One region of the Neorhizobium sp. 2083 genome, then DNA from elsewhere that is predicted to be linked to it. Evidence: predicted binding sites of a transcription regulator. Region 1 holds the regulator's gene; each other region holds the start of a gene.

Region 1 (5,116 bases):
GACGGCTCTCATCGGTCCTTCCGGTTGCGGCAAGTCCACCTTCCTGCGTTGCCTCAACCGCATGAACGACACGATCGAGAACTGCCGCGTCACCGGCAAGATCACCCTCGACACGGACGATATCTACGACCAGAACATCGACGTCGTGGAACTTCGCGCCCGCGTCGGCATGGTCTTCCAGAAGCCGAACCCGTTCCCGAAGACCATCTACGAGAACATTTCCTATGGTCCGCGCATCCACGGCCTTTCCAAGAGCAAGGCCGACATGGACCAGATCGTCGAAGCGAGCCTGCAGCGCGCCGGCCTCTGGACCGAGGTCAAGGATCGTCTGCATGAATCCGGCACCGGCCTTTCTGGCGGTCAGCAGCAGCGCCTGTGCATTGCCCGTGCGATCGCCGTATCGCCGGAAGTCATCCTGATGGACGAACCCTGCTCGGCTCTCGACCCGATCGCGACCGCCAAGGTCGAGGAACTCATCCACGAGCTGCGCGCCAACTACACGATCGTCATCGTGACGCACTCGATGCAGCAGGCCGCCCGCGTGTCGCAGCGCACCGCCATGTTCCATCTCGGCCAGCTCGTCGAGGAGAACGATACGGACAAGATGTTCACCAACCCCGACGACCAGCGCACCCAGGACTACATCATGGGTCGTTTCGGCTGATCCAGCCGACCGTGCCGCCTGAAAATCAATTTTGAGGACTAGAAGATGGCATCGACCCATATCCTGTCGGCCTATGACGACGAACTGAAATATCTGAGCCGCCGCATCTCCGAGATGGGCGGTCTTGCCGAGCAGATGTGCTCGGACGCCGTGCGCGCGCTGGTCAATTCCGACGCCGCACTCGCCCAGAAGGTCATCTCCGACGACGTGATCCTCGATCACGCCGAGCGCGAGATCGGCGACAAGGCGATCGTCACGATCGCCCGCCGCCAGCCTGTTGCCGCCGACCTTCGCGAGATCGTCGGTTCGCTGCGCATCGCGTCCGATCTGGAGCGCGTCGGCGACCTCGGCAAGAACACCGCCAAGCGCGTCATCGCGGTTCAGGGCACCGGCGTTCCGCGCAAGCTCGCCCGTGGTCTCGAACATCTCTCCGATCTCGCCCTCGTGCAGCTCAAGGACGTCCTCGACGTCTACGCGACGCGTTCGGCGGAAAAGGCCGAGGCGATCCGCATCCGCGACGAGGAGATCGACGCGATGTACACCTCGCTGTTCCGCGAACTCCTCACCTACATGATGGAAGATCCGCGCAACATCACCACCTGCACGCATCTGCTGTTCTGCGCCAAGAACATCGAGCGTATCGGCGACCACGCCACCAACATCGCCGAGACCATCTACTACATGACGACGGGCGCGCAGCCTGAAGGCGATCGCCCGAAGGACGACTCGTCGAACACGCTCGGTGCGATCACCGAATAATGATGGAATGCTGACGGAGCAGAGCTGAAATGCTGCCTAAAATCGCGGTGGTCGAGGATGAAGAAGCGCTCAGCGTGCTTCTTCGCTACAATCTCGAAGCGGAAGGTTATGAGGTCGAGACGATCTTGCGGGGGGACGAAGCCGAGATCCGGCTTCAGGAGCGTACGCCGGATCTTCTGATACTCGACTGGATGCTGCCCGGCGTTTCCGGCATCGAACTCTGCCGCCGGCTGCGCATGCGTCCGGAAACGGAGCGCTTGCCGATCATCATGCTGACGGCCCGAGGCGAGGAAAGCGAACGTGTTCGCGGCCTCGCCACCGGCGCCGACGATTATGTGGTGAAGCCCTTCTCGACGCCGGAACTTATGGCCCGCGTCAAGGCCATGCTCCGCCGCGCCCGTCCCGAAGTGCTCTCCAGCGTGCTCCGCTGCGGCGATATCGAACTCGATCGGGAAACCCACCGCGTTCACCGAAAGAGCCGTGAGGTGCGCCTGGGCCCGACCGAATTCCGTCTTCTGGAGTTCCTGATGGCCTCGCCCGGCCGCGTCTTCTCGCGTTCGCAGCTTCTGGATGGCGTCTGGGGGCACGACATTTATGTCGACGAACGTACTGTCGATGTGCATGTCGGGCGCCTCAGGAAGGCGCTCAACTTCTCCAACATGCAGGATGTCATCCGCACCGTCCGCGGCGCGGGTTATTCGATGGAATCCTGAGGCGGTTCACGCCGCCTCGGTCTTCCGCTGCCATTCCGGCAGCGGGAAGATCCGGTCATAGGCCCAGTTGAAGATGAAGGCATAGACCACGTAGAAGACCGCAAAAGACACATCCATCATCAGCGCATGGAGAATGCTGACGCCGAGATACCAGGCGATCAGCGGCAGAAGCGCGATGAGCAGGCCAAGTTCGAACAGCACCGCATGCGCCACGCGTATTGCGGTGTTTTTCTGCGTGCTGCCGGTGAAACGCTGCATCAGATGGTCGAAGCCGAGATTGTAAAGATAGTTCCAGCCGGTGGCGATCGTCGCACTGCCGATGCCGACCACGCCGATATCGGTGGCCGGCATGCCGAAGGCGATGGCGCCGAGTGGTGTGATGATGGCGAGCCCGATCAACTCGAAACTGATGGCATGGCGGATACGGTCGCGTGTGGAGCGCATGATGACCTCCTGGGTGCTGTTCCGGGTCGTCCCGGAGTTCTTGCCCGGATGGGGGAGGTCGTCCTCGCCATCCTTCAGATAGGCGCAATGCCGATCCGGAGCAAGGCCTGACCGGCAGATCCGCCATCTGCAACAAAAAAAGCGGGCCGAAGCCCGCTTTCGATCTTGTCCTCGTGTCGCGCCGCCGCTCAGACGCGAACGGCAACCTTGCGGCGCTCGTTCACCGGCTGGTAGGCGAGCTTTGCGTGATAGCTGCAATAGGGCGAGGCGTCCGGGGATTCACAGCCGCAGAAGTGGAAATCTTCCTTGAGCGGATCGCCGACAGGCCACTTGCAGGTGCGCTCGGTCAGTTCGGTCAGTGCCAGGCGACGGGAGATCGGCACCACCACGTTCGAGGCGGGACGATATTCCATCTCCTCGTAAGGTTCGACCTCGATCTCTTCCTTCACCATCGTCGCGCCCACGGCGCGGGCTACAGTCCGGGTGGTGGTGGTAACGCGCGATGCATAGTTCGGAGCCCGCGGCGCCGATGTCGTGCGCTTGGCCGCCGATGTGCGACCGGTCGCGACCGTACCGCCGGCTTTCGCCCGGCCGGGAAGGCTGAGGCGATGCACCTTGCCGATCACCGCATTCCGGCTTACGCCTCCGAGTTGTGCTGCGATCTGGCTGGCACTCAGGCCCTCCGACCATAATCTTTTGAGCTTCTCGACACGCTCGTCTGTCCAGTTCATGCCCGTTCTCCGCCTTTGAACGTTGCTGGCATGCAGAATCCTTCCACCTTTGCTGCGAAAATCATTTCGCAGCACCCACTATATCTATGCTTGAGGTGACTAGTTCCGCCGCATGCAGTCTAGTAATTGATCTTTAACCTAGTGTGAGGCTGACTCCGTGGCAAGAGTCGGGCGAATCTGCGGGATTCGATTTCGTGGTTTTCCCCAACTTGCTGTCCTGGAGAGTCATTTTTGTCACATAAGCCCGGGCTTGCGCTTTCCGGCCGAAACCTGCCTAAAATGCCGAGCTTTGTTGACATTGACGGCCTAAACCACGATAGTGCCACCGCCGCCCAGTGGGCGGCATTTTTGATTTTTCGGCCCGTTCTGCGGGCTTTTTCGAGACTGCCTAGAGGAGTGATGTCGCCATGGCTGAAGCCGCGCTTTTCGACACGTTTGCCCGGGCTCCGCTGCGTTTCGAACGCGGCGAGGGCGTATGGCTTGTGACGGAGAGTGGCGAGCGATATCTCGACTTCGGTGCGGGCATCGCCGTCAACTCGCTTGGCTACGCCCACCCGCATCTCGTCGGCGCGCTGAAGGCGCAGGCCGACAAGGTCTGGCACACGTCCAATCTCTTCGAGCAGCCGGGCCAGGAGACGCTGTCGCGTCGTCTCGCCGACAACTCTTTCGCGGATAAGGTGTTCTTCACCAATTCCGGTGCCGAGGCGCTGGAATGCGCCATCAAGACGGCGCGCCGCTACCAGTTCGTGAAGGGCCATCCGGAGCGCTTCCACATCGTCACCTTCGAAGGCGCCTTCCATGGCCGCACGCTGGCGACCATCGCCGCCGGCGGCCAGGCGAAATATCTCGAGGGGTTCGGTCCCAAGGTCGAAGGCTTCGACCAGGTGCCGTTCGGCGACATGGACGCCCTGAAGGCTGCGATCACCGAAAAGACGGCGGCGATCCTCATCGAGCCCATCCAGGGCGAGGGCGGCATCCGGCCGGTCCCGAAGGAATTCCTGGCTGCGCTGCGCCGGATCTGCGACGACAACGGCCTGCTGCTGATCTTCGACGAGGTCCAGACCGGCGTCGGCCGCACGGGCAAGCTGTTCGCCTATGAATGGACGGGCGTGGCACCGGACATCATGGCTCTTGCCAAGGGCATCGGCGGCGGTTTCCCGCTCGGCGCATGCCTTGCGACGGCGGAAGCGGCTTCCGGCATGACGGCCGGCACGCATGGCACGACCTATGGCGGCAATCCGCTTGCCATGGCGGTCGGCAACGCAGTGCTCGACGTGATCCTGGGCGACGGCTTCCTGGAAAACGTCCGCGACGTAGCCCTGGTTCTCCGCCAGGGTCTCGCGAGCCTCAAGGATCGTTTCCCCAACGTCATCGAAGACATCCGTGGCGAGGGCCTGCTACTCGGCGTGAAGGCGAAGGTGCCGGCTGGCGATCTGGTTGCCGCCCTGCGGGGCGAACACATGCTGGCGGTTCCCGCCGGCGACAACGTGGTGCGTCTCCTGCCACCGCTCACAGTCACCGCGGAGGAGGCCCGCGAGGGGCTTTCCCGCATCGAGAAGGCGGCGGAAACGCTTTCCGCCTCCGAGATGAAGAAATCGGCCTGAGCGGGCAAAAAGGGGACGCCGTTGAAGGTTTCCCTCTTCACAGGGAACATCACATGGCATCTCCCAAGCATTTTCTCGATCTTTCCGCCGTGTCCTCGGCGGATCTCAGGGCAATTCTCGACGACGCGAAGATCCGCAAGCAGGCGACCAAGGCCGGCACGGCGGAAAAACCTCTCGCCGGCAAGATGCTGGCGATGATCT
Region 2 (5,116 bases), on a different contig from region 1:
GAATGGGGCTTCAAAGCCTGTCCCTCATAGCGGGGGACGACGTGGAAATGCAGGTGGTAGACGGTCTGGCCTGAGGCCGGTTCGTTGAACTGGATGACCGTGATGCCGTCCGCCTCGAAGGCTTCCTTGGCCGCCTTGGCGAGTTTCTGCACCACCGGCATCAGCTTCGAAAGCACCGCCGGATCCGCGTCGAGAATGTTGCGCGACGGCGTTTTGGGGATCACCAGCAGGTGACCGGGCGATTGCGGCATGACATCCATGAAGGCGAGCGTATCGGCATCCTCGTAGACCCGATGGCACGGGATCTCGCCGCGCAGGATTTTCCCGAAGATATTGTTGCTGTCGTAAGCCTGGCCGCTCATCGCGATGTCCTCTCCTTGTTTTTCCGGCCCGATCCTTCCGGGCTCTAATCCTGTTCCTGCTGGCGCTCGCCCTTGCGGAACGGGCTGTGTTCCGCGAGATATTCCGTCATCTGCTCCACGTCTTCGCGCTCGTGTTCCAGATAGTCGGCGATCGCGCGCCTCAGACCCGCATGGGCGATATAATGCATCGAATGGGTGGTGACAGGCAGATAGCCGCGCGCCAGCTTGTGTTCGCCTTGCGCTCCGGCCTCGACGCGCTTCAGGCCCTTCGCCAGGGCGAAATCGATCGCCTGATGATAGCAGACTTCGAAATGCAGGAAGGGGTGGTCCTCGATACAGCCCCAGTGCCGGCCGTAGAGAGCGTCGCCGCCGATGAAGTTGATTGCGCCGGCAACATATTTGCCATTGCGTCTGGCCATCACCAGCACGATGTCGTCTGCCATTCGCTCGCCGATCAGCGAATAGAATTGTCGCGTGAGGTAAGGCCGGCCCCATTTGCGGCCGCCGGTATCCATGTAGAATTCGAAGAACTGGTCCCAGATGCCTTCGGTCAGGTCCTTGCCGGTCAGCCAGTCGATGCTGATGCCGTTTTCGAGCGCCGCGCGGCGTTCCTTCTTCAGCGCCTTGCGCTTGCGCGAGGCGAGCGTTTCGAGAAAGGCGTCGTGGTTCTCGTAACCCTCGTTGATGAAATGGAATTGCTTGTCGGTCCGGTGCAGGTAGTCGGCCTCTTCGAAGGCGGCGACCTGGTCTTGCGCAACGAAGGTCACATGCGCCGACGAGATGCCGAGCTGGCGGGTCACCTCCTGGAGACCGGCGGCCAGCGTCAGCTCCGTCGTATCCTTGTCGTAACCGTTGGACACCAGCAGGCGCGGTCCGCTTGCCGGAGTGAACGGCACGGTGCATTGCAGTTTTGGATAATAACGCCCGCCGGCCCGCTCGAATGCGTCGGCCCAGCCGTGGTCGAAGACATATTCGCCCTGGCTGTGGCTCTTGAGATAACCGGGGACCGCGCCGATCAGCGTGCCCTTGTCGTCTTCCAGCAGGAGGTGATGGCCGAGCCAGCCGGTCTTGGCGGTGGCGGATCCGGATTCTTCCAGCGCCGACAGGTAGGCGTGCGACAGGAACGGATTGTAGGGCGTTTCCGAAGAGGAGGACTTGGATGTGCCCGAAAGGCGCGACCAGCTTTCGGGGCTGATCGCGCAGAACGACTTTTCGATGCGGATGGTAAGATTGCCGGTCATGCTCTGCTTTACAGGGAGGGGGAGGAAGCCTCCCGCGGATCAAAACCTTCGAAGGTCATCTGGTCGGCATATTTATAGGTATGTTCGCGGCCGTTTGCATCCCTCACGGTCCAGGTGATGACCGGAATTCCACTCGCTCTCTGAGCTGTGATGAACGTGTTCGGCAGGTGGGGATAGTGGTAGGAAATGAAGTCGAGGCCAAGTTGCATGGCTTCGTCGTGCTCGAAGAATTGTTCGGGCTTGTCCCCCATGGCGGTCAGGCCGAGCGGGTAGGGCGAGCCGGCGTTCTTCAGGTCGCGCAGGATGTGATAGTCGAAGCTCATCAGCGCCACCTTGCCCTGATAACCCTCGAGAACCTCCAGCACCGCCTCGGCGAACCCGTCGTCCTCGCCGTCCCCTTCGCGTCCCTTGATCTCGATGACGAGCGGCACCTTGCCGGCGACGAGGGCAAGCATCTGCTTCAGCGTCGGCACCTTGTCTTTGGTACCGCCGACCGAGAGCATGCCGAGCTCGGCCGAGGTCTTCTCGCGGATATCGCCCTTGATGCCGCAGAGCCGCTCGAGATCATGGTCGTGGAAGACGACCGGCACGCTGTCGGCGGCAAGCTGCACGTCGCATTCGATCGCAAAGCCGGCCTCGACCGCGCGGGAAAACGCCGAGAGCGTGTTTTCCCAGACCTGACGGTTCATGTCGTGATAGCCGCGATGGGCGACCGGAAGGTCCTTGATCCAGGTGGCGTCGGTCATGCTTCGATCTCGATGATGGCTTCGATTTCCACGGAAGCGTTGAGCGGCAGCGCCGCCATGCCGACGGCTGCGCGCGCATGCTTGCCGGCGTCGCCGAGAACGTTGGCGATCAGGTTCGATGCGCCGTTGGTGACGATATGCTGTTCGGCAAAGCCGGGTGCCGAGGCGACGAAGCTCGAGAGCTTGACCACCCGCTTGATCCGGCCGAGATCGCCACCCAACGCAGCTTTTGCCTGAGCGAGGATATTGATGGCGCAGAGCTCTGCGGCGCGGCTCGCCGCCGGCACGTCGACATCTGCGCCGACAAGGCCCGTGACTGCGACCTTGCCGTTTTCGTTCGGCAATTGGCCCGAGATGAACAGCAGGTTGCCGGTGATTACATAGGGCAGGTAATTGGCGGCGGGCGCTGCCGCGACGGGGAGGACGATCCCCAGTTCCTTCAGACGGCCTTCGATGGCTTCGGTCATTTTCGACTCCCGTTTTGTTGTAAAATCTTCAAAAATCCTGCATCAAGGCCTTAGCTTGGTCAGATGGCGTTCTTATAACATCCCCGACTGAGTCCAACAGGAGAATGTGAATGTTGCGTATGAGCCTCGGGGTGATCCTTGCCGGCGGTCTGAGCCTTTTGGGCGCCACCTCCGCGGACGCGACGACCGACGGTGCCGCCCGGCTGCTCGTCCCGCATCGCGCCATTTACGACCTGAAACTCAAGAAAGCCTCGGAACGTTCCGGCATCGAAGGCATGTTCGGCCGCATGGTCTATGAGTTCACCGGCTCGGCCTGCACCGGCTTTTCCACCAATTTCCGCCTCGTCACCAAGATCGACACGGGCGAGGAGACGCGTCTCAGCGACCAGCAGACCACGACCTTCGAGGACATGGCCGCGAACCAGTTCCATTTCGAGACCAAGTCCTTCACCGACGAGCAGCTCGACAAGCAGCTGAGCGGCGACGCCTCGATCGCCGACAAGGGCGTCAAGGTGGAAATCACCCAGCCCGACGGCCGCGAGATCGACCTGCCGGCGAGCGATTTTCCGACCAGCCACATGCTCGATGTCATTGCGAATGCCAAGCAGGGCAAGAACTTCTTCGAGGCGCGGGTCTTCGACGGTTCCGAAAACGGCGACCAGGCGCTGCTGACCACGACGGTGATCGGCAAGTCGCAGACGGCACAGAAGGATGACGTTGATGCCGACAAGGCCGGCGAGTTCGCCAAGACCCCGTTCTGGCCGGTGACGATCGCCTATTTCAACGAGAATGCGGCCGGCGATCCGACCCCGGTCTACAACATGTCGTTCAAGCTCTACGAAAACGGCATTACCCGCGATCTCACCATGGACTACGGCGACTTCGTTCTGTCCGGCAGCCTGGTGAAGCTGGAGCTCCTGAAGCCACAGCAGGATGCGTGCCCGCCGGCGCCGGCGAAATAACCCGCCATTGCCGTTCACCGGCCCCGCAGATCAGCGCCGCGGCGTTCTGTCATGAAACTGTCACGCAATCCTCTCTAGTGTGTGTCCGCGTCGGGCATGATTTGCGCCGGGCCGTCGTCTGAGAGCCGGCATTGGCCTCGGTCCGGCCGGCTCGCCTGTCCATCCCCGCGCGACGGTCTTTCTCGAAAAGGCCTGACGGTGAAACAGAGCGCTATGGGGATGACACGATGGCGGACACCGACTTGGCGACCACTTCCACTCTCAATCTGCCCGTGGTTTCTGCCGATCCGGCCGAAATCGCCCGCATCTCGGACAATATCAACCTGACCGACCGCTCGTCGATCTCCGTCTTCGGAGACCGGGCGCAGCAATCGGTGACCGATTATGCCGACCGCATCCTTCGCGAAGTCCGTAACCGCGACATGGGCGAAGTCGGTAAGCTGCTCAACGATATCATCCTCAAATCGAAGAACCTCGATCCGGCGTCGATCAGCGAACAGGGCTTTTTCAGCCGCATGTTCCAATCCGCGCAGGCGCGGCTGGAGCGCTTCAAGGAAGAATTCGAGGATGTTGCCGGCCAGATCGACCGGATCGGCCTGGAACTCGACCGCCACAAGGATACGCTTCGCCGCGATATCGCCCTGCTCGACGATCTCCATGAGGAGACCAAGCAGTCGATCGTCAAGCTCGACGGTTACGTCCAGGCGGGCAAGGCATTCGCCGAGAATTTTCGTGCCAATGAACTGCCGAGGCTGAAGGCCGCCGCCGATCAGGCCGCGGCCAATCCCGGCGGCGGCCTCATCGAGGCGCAGACCTATCAGGACAGCCTGCAGGCGCTCGACCGGCTGGAAAAGCGCATCTTCTATCTGCAGCAGGCCCGCCAGCTCGGCATCCAGCAATTGCCGCAGATCCGCATCGTCCAGTCGGGCGACGAGACGCTGATCGAGAACCTGCAGGCGACCTCGGCGCTGACCGTTCCCGCCTGGAAGCAGAAGATGGTCATCCTGCTCGGCCTCAACCGGCAGAAATCGGCGCTCGACCTGCAGAAGACTGTCACCGACGCGACCAATCAGATGATCCGCGAGGCATCGGCGATGATGAAGGACCAGGCGATCGCCATCGAGGAACAGTCGCAGCGCGGCATCGTCGATATCGATACGCTGGAAGCGGCAAACCGCGACCTGATCGATACGATCAGCGGCGTGCTGCGCGTCCAGGAGGACGGCCGCAAGAAACGCGCCGAGGCGGAGAGCCGCATGGAACAGCTTACAGTCGAGCTCAAGAAAGCGATGACAGGGGCGTGACCTTGGGGATCGGACGGGCGCCGTATTGGGCTTT
Region 3 (5,116 bases), 280 kb from region 1:
TCGACAGGATCGCGGCGAGCAGGCCGGCGATGACGATTTCCGGAAAGGCACGCAGGATCTCCATGATCCGCCGTACCACCCAGCGCACGATGCCCGCGCCGACGAGATTGGTGGAGGCGAAGAAGCAGAGGAGGAAGGCGCCGGTCGAACCGAGAATGGTCGAGACGATCGCGATATTGAGGGTGATCGCCAGCTGGTAGAAGAAATTCGGGATGTAGAAGCTGTCGGTGATCCAGACGCGGTCGCTGGTGTAATCGAACTTGATCGACCCGTCCGCATAGGGCGACGGCAGATCGAACATCGCGCGAAAAATCTCCAGCGGGCTGTTCGGCACGAAGCTTTTGATGAAATCGAAGAAATAGGGAAGGCGTTCGAAGAACTTGCCGGAATTGGCGTTGTTGGCGAAATCGAGCGATGCCGCCAGGACGACCAGGAAAACGACGATCGAGGCGACGGTATAGATCCGCCGCGTCCGCACCTGGCTCTGGTAATGGTCGAGGATGGTGCGGGAGCTATCCTGCAGCCCATTGAACTGAGGGGGACCGGCCACGTGCGCCATTCAGGGCATCCTTTTTGAGCAAACGGCGGCACCGTCATGGCGCCGCCGCAGGAAGAATGTTCGGGCAGTATCAGCCGCCGATGACGGCCTTACGGGCATCGATGATGGTCTGGTAGAAGGACTGGTCGACCGGCGACCAGTCGACGTAACCGCCGCCCGTGAACGAGTCGAAGCAGGCCTTGTCCTTCTTCGGCAGCTCGGCGAAGTAGGCGGTCACCTTCTTCTTCATGTCGTCGGAGAGCTTGTTGGAAACCATCAGCGGGCCGTTCGGGATGAGCGGCGATTTCCAGACCTGAACGACGTCGTCCATGTCGAGCAGACCCTTGGCGACCATCTGATGCAGGTTGCCCGAGGTATACCCCTGGGCCCAGTCGCCCTGAGCCGAACCGAAGGTGGTGCCGACGTCGAACTTCTTGTCGAGAACGCCGAGAACGAGGTTCTCATGGCCGCCGCCGAAGCCGGTTTCGGAGAAGTACTGCTTCACCGGCATGCCGACGTCCTTCGGCAGGGCGACGTTCGGAACGAGATAGCCCGAGGTCGAGTCCGGATCGGCGAAGCCGATCTTCTTGCCCTTGGCGTCGGCGAGCGTCTTGATGCCCGAATCCTTGCGGGCAACCATGATCGAGTAATAGCCGGTCGAACCGTCGGCCTGCTTGGTGGTCAGAACCGGGGTAACGGCGTTCGGGTCCTTGATGTAGATCGCGGCGTAGGAAGCAGCACCCATGACGGCGAGGTCGATCGTGCCGCCGAGCAGGCCCTGGATGACGCCGTTATAGTTCGGCGACGGGAAGAGCTTGACGTCCGAAGCGCCGGTCGCGGCGATCAGGCCCGGCTTGACGCATTCGGTACGGCGAACCTGGTCGGCTTCGTTTTCGCCACCATCGAGGCCGATGCGCAGAACGGGTGCGCTCTGGGCGTGGGCCTGGCCGGCGACGGCTGCAATGGCGATCGTCGCCATCAGGATCTTGCGGAATGCAGACATGGAAGTCTCCTTTGGTGATGGGATGGTCAACCCGGAAAAGGGCGTCAGTCTTCCGGCCGCATCGCGGCTGCCGGAAATGGTTCAGCGCATGGCGGCGGCTTCGGCCGTCATGCCGGATATGTCGATGGCGACCGGCGCCTCGTTGCGGCGGGTGGAGGCAAGGCTGGTCGATGTCATGGACTCATCGATCCCGGCGCCGTCCTTGTCCGAGCCGTAGATTTCGCGCACAGCATTGGCATTGAGCTCCTGCGGCGGGCCGTCGAAAACGACACGGCCGCCCGCCATGCCGATGATCCGCTCGCAATAGCTGCGGGCGGTATCGAGCGTGTGCAGATTGGTGATGACCGTGATGCCTTCGCGCTCGTTGATGTCGCGCAGCGCATCCATGACGATCTTGGCGTTGAGCGGATCGAGCGAGGCGATCGGCTCGTCGGCGAGCATCATTTTCGGAGCCTGCACCAGGGCGCGGGCGATCGCGACGCGTTGCTGCTGGCCACCCGACAGCGTTCCGGCCGGCTGCAGCGCCGTCTGTTCGATGCCGAGCCGCTCAAGGGCCGCCATCGCCAAAACGCGCTCGTCGCGGCTGAAGATTTTCAGGAGGCTCATCGTCGTCGAACGATGGTTGAGACGGCCGAGCAGCACGTTGGTCATCACGTCGAGGCGTGGCACCAGGTTGAACTGCTGGAAGATCATCGCGCAGTCGCGCTGCCAGTTGCGCAACGCCCGGCCCTTCAGGGACGAGACTTCCGCGCCGTTGAAATGGATGGAGCCGGAGCTCGGCTCCTGCAGGCGGTTGATCATCCGCAGCAGGGTCGACTTGCCGGCGCCGGAGCGCCCGATGATGCCGACCATCTGGCCTTGGGGAATCTCGACGTTCACGGCGTTCACCGCGATACGGTCGCCGAAACGGCGGGTGATGTCCCTCAACTCGAACTTCATGCTCTCTCGCCAATGCAGCTTTTTTCTGAGAGCTCGATAGCGATGGTTGATGAAGTCTGAATGTCGCTTTTGTGTAGGTTTCATTACATTCGGAAAGCGCCTGTCACGCTTTCGTTACACGGCATAACGCGACACGAATTCCTCCGCCGAAAGCGCCCTGAAATCATCGAGGGCAGCCCTCAGTTTCAGGTGGTCCCAGTCCCACCAGGCAAGCCGGTCCATCGCTTCGCCGACCTCTTTCGTGAAACGCTCGCGGATGAGCTTGGCCGGCACGCCGCCGACGATCGTATAGGGTGCCACGTCCTTGGAGACGACCGCGCCCGCGCCGATCACCGCGCCGTTGCCGACGGTGACGCCCGGCAAAACGGTAGCACCATGGCCGATCCACACGTCGTGGCCGATCGTGACGCGATTGTCGCGGCGCCATTCGAAGAAGCTTTGCTCATCTTCGGCATCGTCCCAGTAGTTGGCCGCCCGATAGGTGAAGTGGTGCAGCGTCGCCCGCCAGGTAGGGTGGTTGGTGGCGTTGATGCGCACCGAGGCCGCCATGTTGACGAACTTGCCGATCGTCGCACACCAGATCGAGCCGTCCTGCATGATATAGGAATAGGCGCCGATCTCGGCCTCGCTGATGCGGCAGCGCTCGGAGACTTCCGTATAGGGCCCGAGCGTCGAATTGCTGACGTTCGCCGTTTCGTGGATTGCGGGCTCGAGCCCGACCTTGACGCTCATGCTGCAACTGCCTTTCGGGGGGAAAACTGCGATACGTCGAGAATGCGGTCGGCAACCGCCTCGCGCACTTCCTCATCGTGGAAGATGCCGAGAAGCGCGACGCCCTCTCGTTTCTTGTCCGCGATCATATCCACCACGACGCGCCGGTTGGTCGCGTCGAGCGAGGCGGTCGGCTCGTCGAGGAGCAGGATGCGGTGGCTGGTGATGAAACCGCGGGCGATGTTGACGCGCTGCTGTTCGCCACCCGAAAACGTGGCGGGCGGCAGGGTCCAGAGTTCCTGCGGCAGATTGAGCTTGGTCAGCAGTTCGGCCGCCTTCTCACGCGCTTCCGGGGCCGCGATGCCGCGTGCGACAAGCGGTTCGGCGACCACGTCGAGCGCGGAGACACGTGGCACGGTGCGCAGGAACTGGCTGACGTAACCGAGCGTATGGCGGCGCACATCGAGCACCGTGCGCGGATCGGCGCGGGCGATATCGACGAGCCGGTCCTTGTGATCGATGAGGATCTGCCCGGCATCGACGGCGTAGTTGCCGTAGAGCATCTTGAGGATCGAGCTCTTGCCGATGCCCGACGGGCCGCCGAGCACGACGCATTCGCCGCTGGCGACCGAGAAATTCACATCGTTGACGACCGGCAGCTTGATGCCGTCGCGCAGGTGCATGGTGAAGCTCTTGAAGACTTCGGAAACGACGAGGGGAGTGGCCATCGGTATCTCCTCAGACCTGAAGAATGGATGAGACGAGCAACTGGGTATAGGGCTCGCGAGGGTCGTCGAGCACCCGGTCGGTCAGCCCGTGTTCGATCACATGGCCGTCCTTCATCACCATCATCCGGTGGGACAGGAGGCGGGCGACCGCGAGGTCGTGGGTGACGACGATCGCTGACAGGCCGAGATCGTTGACGAGCCCGCGCACCAGGTCGAGCAGGCGGGCCTGGACCGAGACGTCGAGACCGCCGGTCGGCTCGTCCATGAAGACGAGGCGCGGGCCGGTGACTAGGTTGCGGGCGATCTGCAGGCGCTGGCGCATGCCGCCGGAAAAGGCACGCGGCTGGTCGTCGATACGGTCGGTACCGATCTCGACGCGGGTCAGCCAGTCGCTCGCCGTCTCGCGGATCTTGCCGTAATGCCGGTCGCCGACGGCCATCAGCCGTTCGCCGACATTGGCGCCGGCAGAAACCGTCATGCGCAGCCCGTCGGCGGGATTCTGGTGCACGAAGCCCCAGTCGGTGCGCATCAGGAAGCGCCGCTCGGCCTCGCTCATATGGTAGAGGTCGCGGAAATTGCCGTCGCGCATCCGGTATTCGACGCTGCCGGTCGTCGGCATCAGCCGGGTCGAGAGGCAGTTGAGCAGCGTCGTCTTGCCGGAGCCGGATTCGCCGACGATGGCGAGCACCTCGCCCGGCCACAGCTCGAAGGACACGTCCTTGCAGCCGATCCGGCTGCCGTAGAATTTCGAGACGCCGCTGACTTTGAGAAGAGGGGTGTCGGTCATGGCGTAATGTCCTTGGATGTCAGTGCGCGTGGGTCACCCCCCTCTGTCCTGCCGGACATCTCCCCCTCAAGGGGGGAGATCGGCAAGCCGAGAGGCCTTCGCCCCAAATGGAATCGGAAAGTTCGGCAAGCGGTGTCTTTGAGATGGATCGAGCGGGTGCGCCCATCCGATCTCCCCCCTTGAGGGGGAGATGTCCGGCAGGACAGAGGGGGGTATGCGACCTCTCGGTTCATTCCGCAGCTTCCTTGGTCGGCGCCAGCATTTCGCCGGCATGGCCGTGTTCGCGGCGGTCCTCGCAATTGTCGGTGTCGGAGCAGACGAACATGCGGCCGCCCCTGTCGTCGAGCACCACCTCGTCGAGATAGACATTCTCGGCGCCGCAGAGCGCGCAGGGCTTGTCGAAGGTCTGG

What was found. Region 1 encodes PhoB, which activates phosphate uptake and scavenging genes when phosphate is short. Its sites were predicted from a motif close to TGTCATNNANCTGTCAT; they were not measured.
Positions count from the first base shown of each region.
Region 2: the regulator PhoB is predicted to act here: its motif matches at 3,826-3,842, upstream of J2X76_RS20710 (toxic anion resistance protein).
Region 3: the regulator PhoB is predicted to act here: its motif matches at 2,552-2,568, upstream of phnC (phosphonate ABC transporter ATP-binding protein).

Region 1 is NZ_JAVDTC010000001.1:1,010,719-1,015,834, reverse strand. It holds gene pstB (phosphate ABC transporter ATP-binding protein PstB) at 1-664, shown strand, start outside; gene phoU (phosphate signaling complex protein PhoU) at 710-1,423, shown strand; gene phoB (phosphate regulon transcriptional regulator PhoB) at 1,453-2,136, shown strand; gene J2X76_RS05215 (PACE efflux transporter) at 2,143-2,580, opposite strand; gene J2X76_RS05210 (GcrA family cell cycle regulator) at 2,769-3,311, opposite strand; gene J2X76_RS05205 (aspartate aminotransferase family protein) at 3,719-4,915, shown strand; gene argF (ornithine carbamoyltransferase) at 4,969-5,116, shown strand, end outside.
Region 2 is NZ_JAVDTC010000005.1:298,297-303,412, reverse strand. It holds gene J2X76_RS20735 (HIT family protein) at 1-362, opposite strand, end outside; gene J2X76_RS20730 (GNAT family N-acetyltransferase) at 407-1,603, opposite strand; gene J2X76_RS20725 (glycerophosphodiester phosphodiesterase) at 1,612-2,349, opposite strand; gene J2X76_RS20720 (RidA family protein) at 2,346-2,816, opposite strand; gene J2X76_RS20715 (cell envelope integrity EipB family protein) at 2,927-3,778, shown strand; gene J2X76_RS20710 (toxic anion resistance protein) at 4,006-5,082, shown strand; gene J2X76_RS20705 (VWA domain-containing protein) at 5,079-5,116, shown strand, end outside.
Region 3 is NZ_JAVDTC010000001.1:1,295,136-1,300,251, reverse strand. It holds gene phnE (phosphonate ABC transporter, permease protein PhnE) at 1-559, opposite strand, end outside; gene phnD (phosphonate ABC transporter substrate-binding protein) at 630-1,541, opposite strand; gene phnC (phosphonate ABC transporter ATP-binding protein) at 1,623-2,480, opposite strand; gene J2X76_RS06715 (DapH/DapD/GlmU-related protein) at 2,595-3,212, opposite strand; gene phnL (phosphonate C-P lyase system protein PhnL) at 3,209-3,919, opposite strand; gene phnK (phosphonate C-P lyase system protein PhnK) at 3,930-4,706, opposite strand; gene J2X76_RS06700 (alpha-D-ribose 1-methylphosphonate 5-phosphate C-P-lyase PhnJ) at 4,936-5,116, opposite strand, start outside.